One region of the Pedobacter sp. 22226 genome, then DNA from elsewhere that is predicted to be linked to it. Evidence: riboswitches for the same ligand, from Rfam matches in the RefSeq annotation. Region 1 holds a riboswitch; the other holds the start of a gene.
The links. A riboswitch is a leader RNA that binds a small molecule or an ion and turns the genes downstream of it on or off. The one in region 1 is predicted to bind S-adenosylmethionine.
Positions count from the first base shown of each region.

Region 1 (7,837 bases):
TCTGCCTTTATTTCGTCTATCACCTGTTTAGCTTTGGCAGGATCTTTATCAGCGATACGCAGGGCGATGCGAAGGCGTAAAGAATTGGCGAATTTTTTCCAGTTTTCGGTATTTCCCTTGTAAATAATATCGCCGGCAATGCCATTGCCCGATTTTAAATTTAACGCCGTCAGCGCTGATTTCAAATCTTCCAAAACACCATAGTACACATCCTTTTGCTTATCGTAAACTGGCGTAATAAATTGTTTAATTTTTCCTGCCTGCGTATAAGGGATGTCGCCATAAGCATCGGTAAGCAGCAAAAATGTCCACGATCTTAATACGAGTGCAACTCCTCTGTAAACAGAATTACCTTGTGCATCGCCCAGTTCGATAATTTTATTATAACCTGGAATACTTTGTGCGTAACCGGTAGACCATAACGAAGTAAAACTACTGTTCGAATAAATAAAGCGATCTTCTTCTGTGTATTGTACTTTAGCCCAGTGCTGTGCAAAAAGCAGACTCGAGTTCATATTATTGGTTACGCCCCAATAGGCATCTACAGTAGCTTTAGTGGTGCCTGTAAGTAAATAATCGGGTACGGGAATTTCGGGCGCATTCGGGTTGATATTCACCTCATCCAGTTCTTTGTTACATGATGAGAAGGCAATTGCCAAAATGGCCAGTATATATAGTTTCTTATTTTTCATGATGATGATAATTAAAATTTAACATTCAGGTTGATGCCATAACTGCGTGTACTTGGATTGGAAAGACTTTCTAAACCTTGTCCGTTACCCGTATTAAAAGCCACTTCAGGATCAATATCAACAGTGTTGCGGTGGATAATCCAAAGGTTACGGCCAACAAGCGATACAGAAACACCCTGTAAACTTAACGGACGAAGCCATTTTGCAGGTAAGTTATAGCTTAATTTCACTTCGCGAAGCTTAACATAAGAAGCATCAAAAATATTGGCTTCGTCTATATTTCTGAAGGTTTTATAATACTGTTGAGCCGGTAATATTTTCTCATTGCGTTTGCCATCGGCGGTTACGCCATCAAAAATAATCCCGTCATCATAAACCGTTACACCTGCAGGAGCAGTTCCGTTTACCCTCACGGTTCCGTTTGCCTTATCATTGCCGGGATAGTAATAAGAAATACCCCCATATTCAGCCGCCCTTCCCGGAAGTGTAGAAGCTAAAACCCCTGTATAGGTTCCTGTAGCATAAGTTCCGTTGTAAATAGAGCCACCAATGCTGGCATCAACCAATACACCTAAACTAATGCCTTTGTAGCTAAAAGTATTGTACACCCCACCAATCCAGTCAGGCGTATATTTTCCCAATACCTGTTTGGTAGGATTTGTAGCCGGTGCTCCGGTGGAATTAACAATAATATTTCCACTGGCATCTCTTAAAAAAGCAGTTCCGAACAATGAACCATAAGGCTGGCCAACCGTTGCAATTACCTGTGCAGAGTTTGAAGCCACAACATAATTGGTTAAGAATTTCTCGGCATCCAACTCAATTACCCTGCTCCTGTTTGCTGCAAAATTGAAATCAACATCCCAGGTAAAAGCTTTTTTAATTGGCGTGATGCCTAATTGTGCTTCTATCCCTTTGTTGTTAATTTTGCCTGCATTAAGCAGTTTAGAGCTAAAACCTGTACTCTGACTTACATCGGCGGCTAAAATCTGGTTGTAACTGTTAGTATTATAAGCACTTAAATCTAAACGTAATCTTTTATTAAAAAATACAGCCTCAGCCCCAAGTTCCGTAGAAGTGGTGGTTTCAGGCTTAAGATCAGGTTTTAAATCAATTGACCCTGTGGTGAGTTGTGGATTGCCCGCAAATGGCGCACCAAATGCGTAAGTGTTGATCAAACGGTAAGGATCGGCATCTTTACCTACTTTAGACCAGCCGCCGCGGATTTTTAAGTAATCAAGTACCTCACTTTTAATGTCGAAAGCTTCGGTAGCAACAAAACTTCCGTTAAACGACGGATAAAAATAAGACCTGTTTTGCGCCGGCAAGGTTGATGACCAATCGTTACGCGCTGTGATATTGGCAAAAAGATAATTTCTGAAACCGATTTGCCCCGAAGCATAAACACTATACGACTTCAACCTAGATAAATTGTTTGAAGAGATAAGCGGATCGCGGGAGTTTTTAAGCGTATAAAGTCCGGCGATGGCCAGTTTTGGTGCACTCTGATCGTTCTGTTCGATGTATTGCCTGCGGATATTACCACCACCCAATAATTCTAAGCTAAAATCATCGTTTAACTGTTTGTTAAAATTCAGTGTTGCATCGGTATTATTTTCGCTTACAGTAAAGGCACTTTCAGTATAAGAACCAAAAGGCGTTCCGTTGGTTCCATAAGCAATCCTCACTTTACGCCTGTCGTTATAATAATCTGTTCCCGATCTGAAATTAAAATTAAGTCCGTCAATAATCTTATAATTAAGGGCTAAACTACCGATAATCCGGCTACGGTTTTGCGAAACGGTGTTTTCGTAAGCTACCCAATACGGATTGCTATAATAGCTGTTGTTCCAGTTAAACGTTTTTCCATTTTCATCTAAATAATTTTTTAACTGGTTAATATCAACCTGACGGCCAAACCAGGTAAACTGCAACATGGTACTGGTTGAGCGCGAGCCGCCTGTACCGGGTAAATTATCCGAATTCAGTTTACTGTAATTCGCATTGGCGGTTAAAGTTAATTTCGGTGTTATCTTTAATGAGGTATTTAACACAAATGAATTTTTCCCCTGACCAGAGTTCGGCACAATGCCAACCTGTTTCAAATTGTTGTAAGAAATCCGGTAATCGTATTTTTCGCCTGCATCTGCAACCGATACCCCATTGTTTAATGAATAACCGGTTTGGAAGAAATCGCGTACATTATCCGGATGCGCAATAAACGGAACAGCAACGCCTTTCGAATAAAATTGAGGGATTAATCTTCCATCCAGTTTTGGTCCCCAGCTTTCATCTACACCATCATTTAAACCTTTACCGGCACCATCTACATAACTAAACTGCCCTTCTGAGCCTTGTCCGAATGCATTTTGATATACTGGTAGCGTAAGTAAAGTTTCTAAAACCGCGTTTGAATTGATGGCAATGCCAAGTCCTTTTTTCGATTTACCGGTTTTGGTTTTGATCAGGATCACCCCTGCTGCAGCCCTGGAGCCATATAATGCCGCAGCATTTGGTCCTTTTAGCACACTCATCGATTCGATGTCTTCCGGATTGATATCTGAAATTGTATTTGCATAATCTCTGGCACCCGCTGAATTCAATTGTGAGTTATCCACCGGGATCCCATCTACCACAAACAAGGGCTGGTTATTACCGGCTATCGAAGTTTCTCCCCTGATCACCACCCGAGATGAACCCATGCTTCCCTGGCTGTTGGTTACCCTTACACCGGCAATTTTTCCGGCCAGCGCATTTACCAGGTTCGATTCTTTTGCCTCGGCTACACGGTCGCCTTTTAATTCCTGAACGGCATAACCCAGTGATTTTTTCTCTCTCGATATGCCTAAAGCCGTAACAACCACCTCATCTAAGGCATTATCGCTCGATTGAAGGATGACCGAAATCGGTCCGTTTTTGCTAATTTGAATCTCCTGGGTTTTAAAACCGATATACGAAAATACCAGGGTACCTTTTTCCGGTGCATTGATTGAAAAAGCACCTTTGCCATCCGTAATGGTAGTTTGTTTGGTTTCTTTTATAAGGATGGATACCCCTGGGAGTGTTTCACCATCTGCCGACTTCACCGTTCCGGTTATGGTGGCATTTTGAGCGAATAATTGCTGCGTAATAAAAAGCAGCAAAACAAACGCTATTGATTTAAAATTTGTGAACATGTGTGTGTAATTAATGATTAGATTAAGGATAAAAATTTGGCAAAAACAATTCCTGCACAGTTAAAACCGTGTTTTTATTAAAGAATAAGAAGGAATGGTCAGATCAGAAAGCCTGTTAAAATAAGGTTACCCTAACAGGACATACGCATTCGGGAATACGTACAAAGGTTTGCATTAAGGGATTTTAGCTCGTCTGTTTTTTTCATTTGAATGATTTTCTATAAAACATATTTTACTTATCAAAAGCAGCATCCGGGCAAAAAAAAAGCACCCCTTAAATCAGAAGTGCTCCATATATTTTTATAAGGATAACGCAAACAACTGACTTAACTACCCCAGATTCATCCGGGATGGAATTAGCACCATTTCTACTTAAAGATGGTTGCTAAGGCTTCACAGGGCCATTCCCTCCGCCTTTCTTGATAAGTATTTTAAAATAACTGGGGCAAAGGTATAACTTATTCGATTTATCCTATAGTTTTTATAGATTTTTTTTGAAATATTTTTTCTTTGGCTATATCGTCCGTATATTTGTCGACTGATTTAGTCGATTAACACACATCCCAATGAACATAAAATCCTTATTAACTGCCGTACTGGCCATATCAACTTCCATAACCTTTGCTCAGAATCAGGCTGTTTTAGCCAATAATCAACAGGCAAAGGCCAAAGAAAAAAAATCAAAAGCATTTGTTGCGCTGGGTACCTGGCGTGGAATTGCCAAAGTAAAGGAAGGTTTGGATATTCCTTTCAATTTCGAAATCAACGAAAAAAGCGGTCAACAGAAATTATATTTTCGCAATGCGGAAGAAAGATTTGAAGGTGGTTTGGTAAAACAGACCGCGGATTCGCTTTTTGTAAAACTCGATCAGTTTGATAACGAACTGGCTTTTGCACTTGTAGATGGTGATCATTTATCTGGTACGTTAAGAAAGCAGGATAAAGCAGGCAAACCTTTAACCATTGTTGCAGAACGTAAAAATTACCGTTTTGAAACGCTTAATAAGCCAGCCACCGCTGATTACTCGGGAAGTTACGATGTTGTTTTTAAATCGCCCAATGGTAAAGACGAAAAAACAGTTGGTTTATTTAAGCAAACTGGTAACAAACTTACCGGAACTTTTTTACGCGTAACCGGCGATTCGCGCTATCTTGAAGGTGTAGTAGAAGGCAATGAGTTCCAGCTTTCGAGTTTCATCGGCTCCTCTCCTGCTTATTACAAAGGTACTTTTCAGTCGGATGGTACTTTAACAGGCGAAATTTTAGGTGCCAGGGGAAGTCAGGCTTTTACCGGAACCAAAAATAAAGATGCAGCCCTTCCTGATCCCTACAAACTTACCTACCTCAAATCGGGATATAAAACGCTTGATTTCAGTTTCCCTGATGTAAACGGTAAAAAGATTTCGTTGAAAGACGAAAAATATAAAAATAAGGTCGTGATTTTAACCATTACCGGAAGCTGGTGCCCCAACTGTGTTGACGAAGCCACTTTCATAGCACCATGGTACAAGGCAAACAAAAAACGCGGTGTAGAAATTATTGCTTTACATTACGAACGTTCAACCGAACCTGAATATGCAAAAAAAGTAATGACTCGTTTCCGTGAGCGTTTTGGTATCGAATACGATCAGGTACTTGCAGGCACTGCCGATAAACAAGTGGTATCTCAATCATTACCGGCGCTTGATTCGTTTTTATCTTTCCCAACCACCATCATCATTGATAAACAAGGTAATGTGGCACAGATCCACACCGGTTTTAATGGCCCTGCAACCGGAAAGTTTTATGATGAATTTGTAAAGGAATTTAATGGAGAGATTGATTCACTGTTGAAGAAGTAGTGAATTTTCGTAGAATTTCGGTCGGTGAAATGCCGACCGATAGATAAAAATCTTTGCTCCAATTCCTTTTTACCCCGGATATGACGCAGATTAAGGCCCTTAAACCTTGAAACAAATATGTCCGTTTCCGGACTAAAACCGTTCATTTACGAACAGCTTTTCAGATTATTTTTAACAGAACCCATTATAGCACGCCTGGAGGGCTATATAATTACCTTGGCACAGTCTTGGCCTTTAGCGATGGTAAATTAAAAATAATGAAGAAGATACTTTTATTTGCACTTATACTGAGCTGTATACTATCTCAAAATATTGATGCCTGCACCGTGATCTCCTATGCGCTAAAAGGTGAGGTTTATGCAGCAGCAAATGAGGATGATTACATGGGCTTTGCACGGGTATGGTTTAATCCAAAAACAACCGGCCGATATGGATCGGTATGTTTTGGCCTCCCCGACCTGCAGGCACAGGCAGCAATGAATGAGCATGGATTGTTCTACGATTTTACCGCACAAAACATCGATCCTGCGCAATTCCGTCCAAAAAATGTTTATAAGGGAGATCTTTTCTTCGAGATATTGGGAAAATGTAAAACGGTGCCGGAAGCAATGATTTTTCTGGAGAAGTATGATTATGCAATAAGTGCCCAGGTATTAATTGCGGATGCCCTCGGAAATTCGGTCATCATCAATGCCGGTACAAAATTAACCAAATCAGGCGCTTACCAGATCAATACTAATTTTGACATCAGCAAACTTAAAACCAAAAACTACGTGTGCAGAAGATACGATATTTCGGACGAAGCATTGAAAAAAGCCCACGCCTTAAACGTTCCTTTTTTCAGGGATATTTTAAGCCAAACCCGCCAGGAAGGAAAATTATCGACCATCTATTCCAATATCTACGATCTTAAACGTAAAATAATTACCGTGTACAATTTCCACGATTTCGAACATCCATGGGTAATCGATTTAAAGAAAGAGCTGAACAAAGGCTACAAACTGGAGAAGTTAAGTAACCGGTTTCCTGCAAGTTTTGCATACGAACAATTTTCGATGAGCGATAAAGCCATGTACCGTAAAGAAATGATTCTGGACGAGATTAATACCAAAGGATTACAACCCACGCTAAACCATTATTTTGATTTGGGTAAAAACAATGCTAAAAAAGACAGCACCATTAACAGCATACTTTTGGAAGTAGGCATCCAACTGATTAAAGAAAGCTACAATCAATATGCCCGCGGCGCACTTTGGGAATATTGGTTCGAAATGCCGGGTGGTTTTAAAATAGAAAGCATCAACGATAAACGTGTACACGCAGCCGGAGAAATTTTCGATTATTTAAAAACAGAAAAAGGGACAGATGCCAAACTGAAAAATTTTATTTTCGAATTAAGCGCTTACACTAATTTAGTTCAGGGCGACCGCAATAAAGCAAAAGAATATTACCATATAGCCGCTGGCAATAGCGCCGATACCTGGCCGATATCTTTTAACCGTTCAAAAAAAATGCTGGCTATTTTATAAGATGAACAATGGTTTAGCAAAAAAATGAACAGGAAAGAACGCCGCCCAAAAAAGAAAACTTTCTACATTAGTCATCGAGAGCGTTAATAGATCCGGAGTCTGAACAGTTGTTCAGCTCCGTTTCCATAGGTTCGTTTTTAGTATAAATAAATTGTCGCTACGCATTTCTGCTCAATATTGCCGCATAAGCTGTTAGTACGATACAAATAAATGAAACAATCGTCCTGATTCTATGGAACAGGTTCCAGCCTGGTTCAAATTTATTACGCAAAGCCGTTAATTCTTCAGCATTTAATTTGGCTAAGTCTTTGCCATCCAGCAAATCATTAAGCGGTACGTTTCCGATTACGGTTACTAAGAAAACACCACTAAAATAAAGCAAGGCAGCTGCAAGAAGTAAATAAAACACAGTCCCCTGTTCCTTAAAAAACCAAACGCTGATGGGCAACAGTATCAGTGTACCCATAAAAGAAGTAAAAAACAGAGGATTTAAAATAGCCCTGTTAATAGATTGCATGGCCTGAAGAAATGAAAGATCAGAGAGGCGTGTTAGCCCGGGTAAAACTGAACAGGAATAAGCATAAAACAGTCCGCTAATA
Region 1 is NZ_JBQEPB010000001.1:789,904-797,740, reverse strand. Features, by position in the region: gene ACTJKC_RS03340 (SusD/RagB family nutrient-binding outer membrane lipoprotein) at 1-692, opposite strand, end outside; gene ACTJKC_RS03335 (SusC/RagA family TonB-linked outer membrane protein) at 704-3,868, opposite strand; SAM riboswitch class I at 4,192-4,297, opposite strand; gene ACTJKC_RS03330 (peroxiredoxin family protein) at 4,435-5,709, shown strand; gene ACTJKC_RS03325 (hypothetical protein) at 5,967-7,238, shown strand; gene ACTJKC_RS03320 (anthrone oxygenase family protein) at 7,396-7,837, opposite strand, start outside.

Region 2 (7,837 bases), on a different contig from region 1:
AATCTTTGCCTCAGATCGAAAAATTAACAACGGCAGTTGCCGGACGGATGAAAAAAGGTGGCCGTCTTTTTTATATTGGAGCAGGTACCAGTGGTCGTTTAGGTGTGGTTGATGCCTCAGAGTGCCCTCCAACCTATGGTGTTCCTTTTGATTGGGTTGTTGGCATCATTGCTGGTGGTGATACGGCCATTAGAAAAGCAGTAGAATTTGCAGAAGATGACGCCGAACAGGCCTGGAAAGATCTTCAGGAATTTAACATCAACGAAAAAGATTGTCTGGTAGGTTTGGCTGCTTCGGGTACCACACCTTATGTGATCGGTGGATTGAACACGGCACGCAAACATGGCATTTTAACCGGTTGTATTGTTTGTAATACCGGCGGACCAATAGCTGCAGAATCGGATTTCCCGGTTGAAGTGGTGGTTGGACCTGAGTTTGTTACCGGATCTACCCGTATGAAATCGGGCACGGCACAAAAAATGGTTTTAAACATGCTGAGTACCACCGTTATGGTTCAGCTGGGGCGCGTAGTTGGCAATAAAATGGTCGATATGCAGTTAACTAACCATAAATTAGTCGATCGCGGTACACAAATGGTTGCCGACGAACTAAATATTGGCTACGATGAAGCCGCCGAATTGTTAACCCGTTACGGAAGCGTACGTAAAGCAGTAGAAGCAGGACACTAAAAATGATAGAATGACGAAATGAGAAAATTTTGAATGATGGAATTTGGGAGTAGCTTTTAATATTCACTCATTCAAAATTCATTCATTCGATAATTTATTTATCTCTCATTCAAAATTCAATCATTCAATAATTTGTCTGTTCAATCATTCAATAATTAAAGTATATGCACGAGATAGAGCCTTATTACCAGTGGAGAGATGATTATATTTCGGCAGAAGACGAGCGTTCGCCGTTTTACAATACCGAATATTCGGAGCTTTATTTTGATAAGCAGATTTATAATTTTTTACTGCACCCGCAGTGGGACGAGTTTGGTTCGAATACGCTTTACATGAAGGTGTTATATGCCGATTACGACCGGAGTTATGCCATTATAGAATTTATAGGGGAGTGGAACGATGCCATTAACAACGACATTATGTTACTCAAGCGCGATATTTTAGAGCTGATGATGGATGAAGGCATCAATAAATTTATCCTGATTGGCGAAAATGTATTGAATTTTCATTCTTCTGACGACAGTTATTACGAAGAATGGTTTCAGGAAGTAGAAGATGGCTGGATTGTTGGGGTGAATTTCCAGGAACATGTAATTGCCGAATTTAGAGACAATAACATCGATTATTACATTAACTTTGGAGGCGCTTTTGATAATCTGCCATGGCGCACATTAAAACCCCTTCAGTTCTTTAAAAAAGTTGAAGAACTGTTGACAAAAAGATTAAACTAAATATTTATTTTTATATAGTTAAATACACAAAATTTAAAATGGAACAACAAAATTTCGAATATCAAAAAAACAGTGTTTTTGTACAAGAGAACTCTGTTTCTAAAAAATTCTTTGCAAACGTTTTCTTATGGATGTTCGTTGCCTTGAGTTTATCAACCGTAGCTGCTTATCTTTTTGGAACAAATGAGCAGTTTATGCAATATCTTTTAACTGTTAACCCATCTACCGGCAAAGTAGGGATGTCTATTTTTGGATACATTGCTATGTTTGCGCCACTTGGACTTGTTTTACTGATGAGTTTTGGCTTAAGTAAACTTTCTTACCCAGCTTTGATAGGTGTTTTTGTTTTATACTCGGTATTAACAGGTGTAAGTTTAAGTTTTATCCTATTGGCTTATACTTCTGGTTCGGTAGTAAGCTGCTTTGCAGGTGCTGCTGGTATTTTTGGTATTATGGCAGTTATGGGTTATACTACCAATATCGATTTAAGTAAATTCGGCCCTATTTTAATGGTTGGCGTAATCGGATTAGTAATTGCAAGTGTGGTTAATATGTTTATCCAAAGTGAGCAGTTTAGTTTATTTATGGCATTTATTGGTATCGCAATCTTTACGGCTTTAACCGCTTACGATGTTCAGAAAATTAAACAGATTGGTCAGGGTATCGAAGCAAGTGGAGAACAGGTACTACAGGTAGAATCAAAAAAGATGGCAATAGTTGCGGCATTGCGCTTATATCTTGATTTTCTTAACATCTTTTTATTCTTATTACGCATTTTCGGTAACAGAAGATAAGATTAAAAACAGAACAATATTTTAAAGGCTGTGCAGTTTTGCATGGCCTTTGTAATTTTATTTGGCGGCAAAGCGATAAATTTTGGAATTGATGTAGCTTTGTTGCATTTTTGTACGCTTATTAAGAAAGACGGAGGGATTAGACCCAACGAAGTCTTAGCAACCTGTAACCATACAAGGTGCTAAATTCTATCCCGGATAAATTCGGGGCCAGATAAGTTTAGGATTACGATTCACGTACCAACTTTTTAGATAAGCCTTTTTTTGAGATTTGAGATGATAGATATGAGATTTGAGTCATAATTTGTGCTTAATAATTCTCATATCACATGTCTCACATCTCATATCTAACAACTAGAATGAGCATAAGAGAAGAATTAGAGAAACGTATTTTGGTGATTGATGGTGCTATGGGTACCATGATTCAGCGATATACCTTAACCGAAGAAGATTTTAGGGGAGAGCGATTTAAGGACCATCCCTGTGATGTAAAAGGCAATAATGATTTGCTGAACATCACGCGTCCGGATATTATAAAAACGATACACCTGGAGTATATGGCGGCTGGTGCCGATATTATCGAAACCAATACCTTCAGTACCCAGCGCATTTCCATGGCCGATTACCAGATGGAAGACCTTTCTTACGAAATGAGTTTTGAAGGTGCACGGATAGCAAAAGAAGCTGCAAATGAATTTATGGCGGCAAATCCAGATCGTAAATGTTTTGTTGCCGGTGCCATTGGTCCAACCAACCGTACCCTTTCTATGTCGCCAAATGTAAACGATCCTGGTTTCAGGGCGGTTTATTTTGACGAACTCGAAGAAGCCTATTACGAGCAGGTACGTGGCCTGGTAGATGGTGGCTCGGATGTATTATTAATCGAAACCATTTTCGATACTTTAAATGCAAAAGTGGCCATTGTAGCCATTAAAAAATATGAAGAGGTAATTGGCCGTAAACTCGAAATCATGATTTCCGGAACCATTACCGATGCCTCTGGCAGAACGCTTTCCGGTCAAACGGCAGAAGCTTTCTTAAACTCTGTAATGCACGCAAAACCATTAAGTATCGGTTTTAACTGCGCTTTGGGTGCAAAGGAAATGCGTCCGCACATTGAAGAGTTAGCGGCAAAAGCCGGATGTTATGTTTCGGCCTATCCAAATGCAGGTTTACCGAACGAGTTTGGTGCGTATGATGAACAACCACACGAAACGGCTCATCTGGTGGATGATTTTATTGCCTCTGGTTTTGTGAATATTGTGGGTGGCTGTTGTGGTACTACACCTGAGCATATTGGCTGTATTGCCAAAAACGCTAGAAAAGCTGTACCCAGGAAAATACCTGTACTGGAGCCTTACATGCGTTTAAGTGGATTAGAGCCGGTAACCATCACCCCTGATAGTATTTTTGTAAACATCGGCGAAAGGACTAATATTACAGGTTCTCCAAAATTCTCTAAACTGATTTTGGGTGGCGATTACGAAGCTGCATTGGCCGTTGCTTTGCAACAGGTAGAAGGTGGTGCACAGGTAATCGATGTAAACATGGATGAAGGGATGTTGGATTCGGAAGCGGCAATGACCAAATTCTTAAACCTCATTGCTTCAGAACCTGATATCGCCAAATTGCCCATCATGGTCGATTCATCCAAATGGTCGGTTATTGAAAATGGCCTGAAATGTTTGCAAGGAAAAGGAATTGTAAACTCCATTTCTTTAAAAGAAGGGGAAGATAAATTCCGTGAGAGTGCCCGTAAAATTATGCAATACGGTGCTGCGGTTGTGGTAATGGCTTTTGATGAACAAGGTCAGGCCGATAATTACGAGCGCAGAAAGGAAATCTGTAAAAGAAGTTACGATATCCTGGTACACGAAATCGGCTTTCCGCCTGAAGATATTATTTTCGACCCGAATATCTTAACTGTAGCAACAGGACTCGAAGAGCATAACAATTATGCTGTCGATTTCATCAATGCCACCCGCTGGATTAAAGAAAACCTGCCTTATGCCAAAGTAAGCGGTGGGGTTTCGAATATTTCGTTCTCTTTCAGGGGTAATAATACCGTTCGGGAGGCCATGCACTCGGCATTTCTTTATCATGCCATTCAGGCTGGTTTAGATATGGGAATTGTAAATGCGGGGATGTTGGAGGTTTATCAGGAAATTCCGCCTGAACTGTTAGAAAGGGTAGAAGATGTATTGTTAAACCGAAGAGAAGATGCAACGGAGCGTTTGGTAGAATATGCCGATACCGTAAAATCGAAAGGTAAAGAGGTTGTTAAAGATGAAGAGTGGAGAAAAGGCTCTGTTGAAGAAAGGTTATCACATTCTTTGGTGAAAGGAATTGTGGAGTACCTGGATGATGACGTGGAAGAAGCCCGGCAAAAATACGCCCGCCCGATTCAGGTAATCGAAGGACCGCTGATGGATGGAATGAACATCGTTGGTGATTTATTTGGTGCCGGAAAAATGTTCCTGCCCCAGGTGGTAAAATCAGCGAGGGTAATGAAAAAAGCTGTAGCCTATTTATTGCCATTTATAGAGCAAGAGAAATTAGATAATCCCGATCAGGATCAGAATTCGTCGGCAGGTAAAGTATTAATGGCTACCGTTAAAGGCGATGTGCATGATATTGGAAAAAATATTGTGGGTGTGGTACTCGCCTGTAATAACTTCGAAATTGTAGATATGGGGGTGATGGTTCCGGCACAGGAAATCATTAAAAAAGCCAAAGAAATTAATGCCGATATTATTGGTTTAAGTGGTTTAATTACCCCGTCGCTGGATGAAATGGTTCACTTTGCAAAAGAAATGGAGCGCGAAGGTTTTACCATTCCATTAATCATAGGTGGTGCTACAACTTCGAGGATCCATGCTGCAGTAAAGGTAGCTCCAAATTACTCCGGACCAGCCATCCATGTGCTGGATGCTTCAAGAAGTGTAACCGTTTGCAGCACTTTAATGAATCCTGATACCAGAGACGAATATATTGCAGGCATCAGGGCAGAATACGATAAAGCACGCGAAGCACATTTGAACAAGCGCTCGGATAAACGTTTTAAAACGATTGAAGAAGCACGCGAAAATAAATTTAAAATCGATTTTCAGCCTAATCTGCCTGTTCCGGAATTTACCGGTACAAGGGTTTTTGATAATTATCCTTTAGAAGAACTGGTACCTTATATCGATTGGACACCATTTTTCCATACTTGGGAACTTAGGGGGAGTTATCCGAAAATTTTCGATGATAAAAATGTGGGCGATGAGGCCAAAAAACTTTTTGATGATGCACAGACTTTGTTAAAGCGTATCCTCGATGAGAAATTATTGACCGCGAGAGCCGTAATTGGTTTCTGGCCAGCAAATGCGGTAGGAGACGATATCGAGTTGAGAGTTGAGGGTGCTGAGTTGGGAGACTCCAAACTCCAAACTCCAAACGCCAAACTAGTCAAAATTCATACTCTCCGCCAGCAGGCAGAAAAAGTAGACGGGCAGCCTTATTACGCCTTATCTGATTTTATTGCACCAAAAGAAAGCGGCATTCAGGATTATTTCGGTGGTTTTGCCGTAACTGCGGGTATTGGGATAGATGAACTGGTAAATGAGTTTGAATCCAACTATGACGATTACAACAGCATCATGGCCAAAGCGCTGGCCGATCGTTTGGCAGAGGCCTTTGCAGAACGCATGCATGAGCGGGTGCGTAAAGAATACTGGGGTTATGCACAGGATGAAAACCTGAGTAACCAGGAGCTGATTAAAGAAGAATATGCAGGAATCCGTCCGGCACCAGGTTATCCGGCTTGTCCGGAACATACCGAAAAAGGAACTTTATTCCAGTTATTGGATGCGGAGAATAAAATCGGATTGCGTTTAACTGAAAGTTATGCCATGTATCCTACAGCAGCGGTAAGTGGATTTTATTTCGCACACCCTGATTCGAGGTATTTTGGGTTAGGAAAAATAACCAAAGACCAGATTGAAGATTATGCCATCAGGAAAAATATGCCGGTTGAAGAAGTGGAGCGATGGTTAAGTCCGAATTTAGCTTATTAACCTGTCGCTTTGTCATCCTGCGTGCAACGAAGGATCGCTAAACGAAGAAAATATAAATTGATGCTTGCAGTCGTAAAGAACAGGAACTGCAATATGCTATAAATGCTTTATTGCATTCAGCATGACAACCAAACTACGGTATGAAGATTACAGACCATATAAAAAACGCAAAGGGTAAAACCTTATTCTCTTTCGAATTATTACCACCTGTAAAAGGGCAAAGTATTCAATGGATTTACGATGCAATAGAGCCTCTGCTGGAATTTAATCCTCCTTTTATTGATGTAACATCGCTTCGCGAAGATTATATTTATAAAGAGCAGGCCAATGGTTTGCTTCAAAAAGTATCTTACCGCAAACGTCCGGGTACGATTGCTATCTGTGCGGCCATTATCCATAAATATAAGGTTGATGCCGTTCCGCATTTAATCTGCGGTGGATTTACTAAAGAAGAAACTGAAAATGCGCTGATCGATTTACAGTTTTTAGGTATCGATAATGTTTTGGCATTGCGTGGTGATGCCCGAAAAGCAGATGGAAATTTTGTGCCAACTCCTGGCGGACATTGTTATGCAACAGATTTAATCGAACACATCAAAAACCATAACGAAGGTAAATTTTTGCACGAAGACGTAGAAACCTTTAAAAGTGATTTCTGTATAGGTGTTGCCGGTTATCCTGAAAAACATTTTGAAGCACCAAATATGAGTACCGATTTCAAATATTTGAAAAAGAAGGTAGAAGCCGGTGCAGAGTTTATCGTAACACAGATGTTTTTCGATAACCAGAAGTATTTCGATTTCGTAAAAAAATGTAGGGAAAACGACATTAATATTCCAATTATTCCTGGATTGAAACCGATCAGTACCTTATCGCAGTTAAATGTGCTGCCTAAAATTTTTCACATTGATTTACCTGATGAATTAACCGATGCACTTTCTCACGCTAAAAATAACAACGAAGCAAAAGAAATTGGTACAGAAGCCATGATTAAACAATGTAAAGAACTGATCGATTTTGGCGCTCCGGTATTACACTTTTATACGATGGGTCGCCCTGAGCAAACCAAAAAGATCGCAAAAGCTATTTTTTAGTAGGCTATTGTTAGTCGGGATTTGCAATCCCGTCTTCAGATATCTTTTTGTGGATTTAAAATCCACAGTACAGTTCGACGAGATTACAAAATCTCGACGAGCAAAAAAGCTATTTTGTATCGTAAGGTTATCGTTTTTCTTTTTCCTTAAACAAGATCACTATGAATAATTTAAATATTGACGAACAAAACCTCGATGTCATACTCGCCGGGGTTAAACAACAAGGAATTGATTATTTAAATCAAATTCATGAACGGTCGACAGCCAGTTCGGGTGATGTGGAGATTATTGGTGATTTAAACGAGCAAGGTACCGGAACCATTGAAGCCTTAAAACAATTTAACCAGCGTTTTGAGCCCATTATGGTGGCTTCCTCTGGCCCGAGATACTGGGGTTTTGTGACCGGAGGAACAACACCTGCTGCTATTGCAGGCGATTGGCTCTCAACTATCTACGATCAAAATACGCAAA
Region 2 is NZ_JBQEPB010000004.1:161,428-169,264, forward strand. Features, by position in the region: gene murQ (N-acetylmuramic acid 6-phosphate etherase) at 1-689, shown strand, start outside; gene ACTJKC_RS10255 (hypothetical protein) at 854-1,420, shown strand; gene ACTJKC_RS10260 (Bax inhibitor-1/YccA family protein) at 1,459-2,214, shown strand; SAM riboswitch class I at 2,330-2,435, shown strand; gene metH (methionine synthase) at 2,574-6,272, shown strand; gene metF (methylenetetrahydrofolate reductase [NAD(P)H]) at 6,413-7,366, shown strand; gene ACTJKC_RS10275 (pyridoxal phosphate-dependent decarboxylase family protein) at 7,528-7,837, shown strand, end outside.
Region 2: another riboswitch for S-adenosylmethionine. It lies ahead of metH (methionine synthase); the one in region 1 lies ahead of ACTJKC_RS03335 (SusC/RagA family TonB-linked outer membrane protein).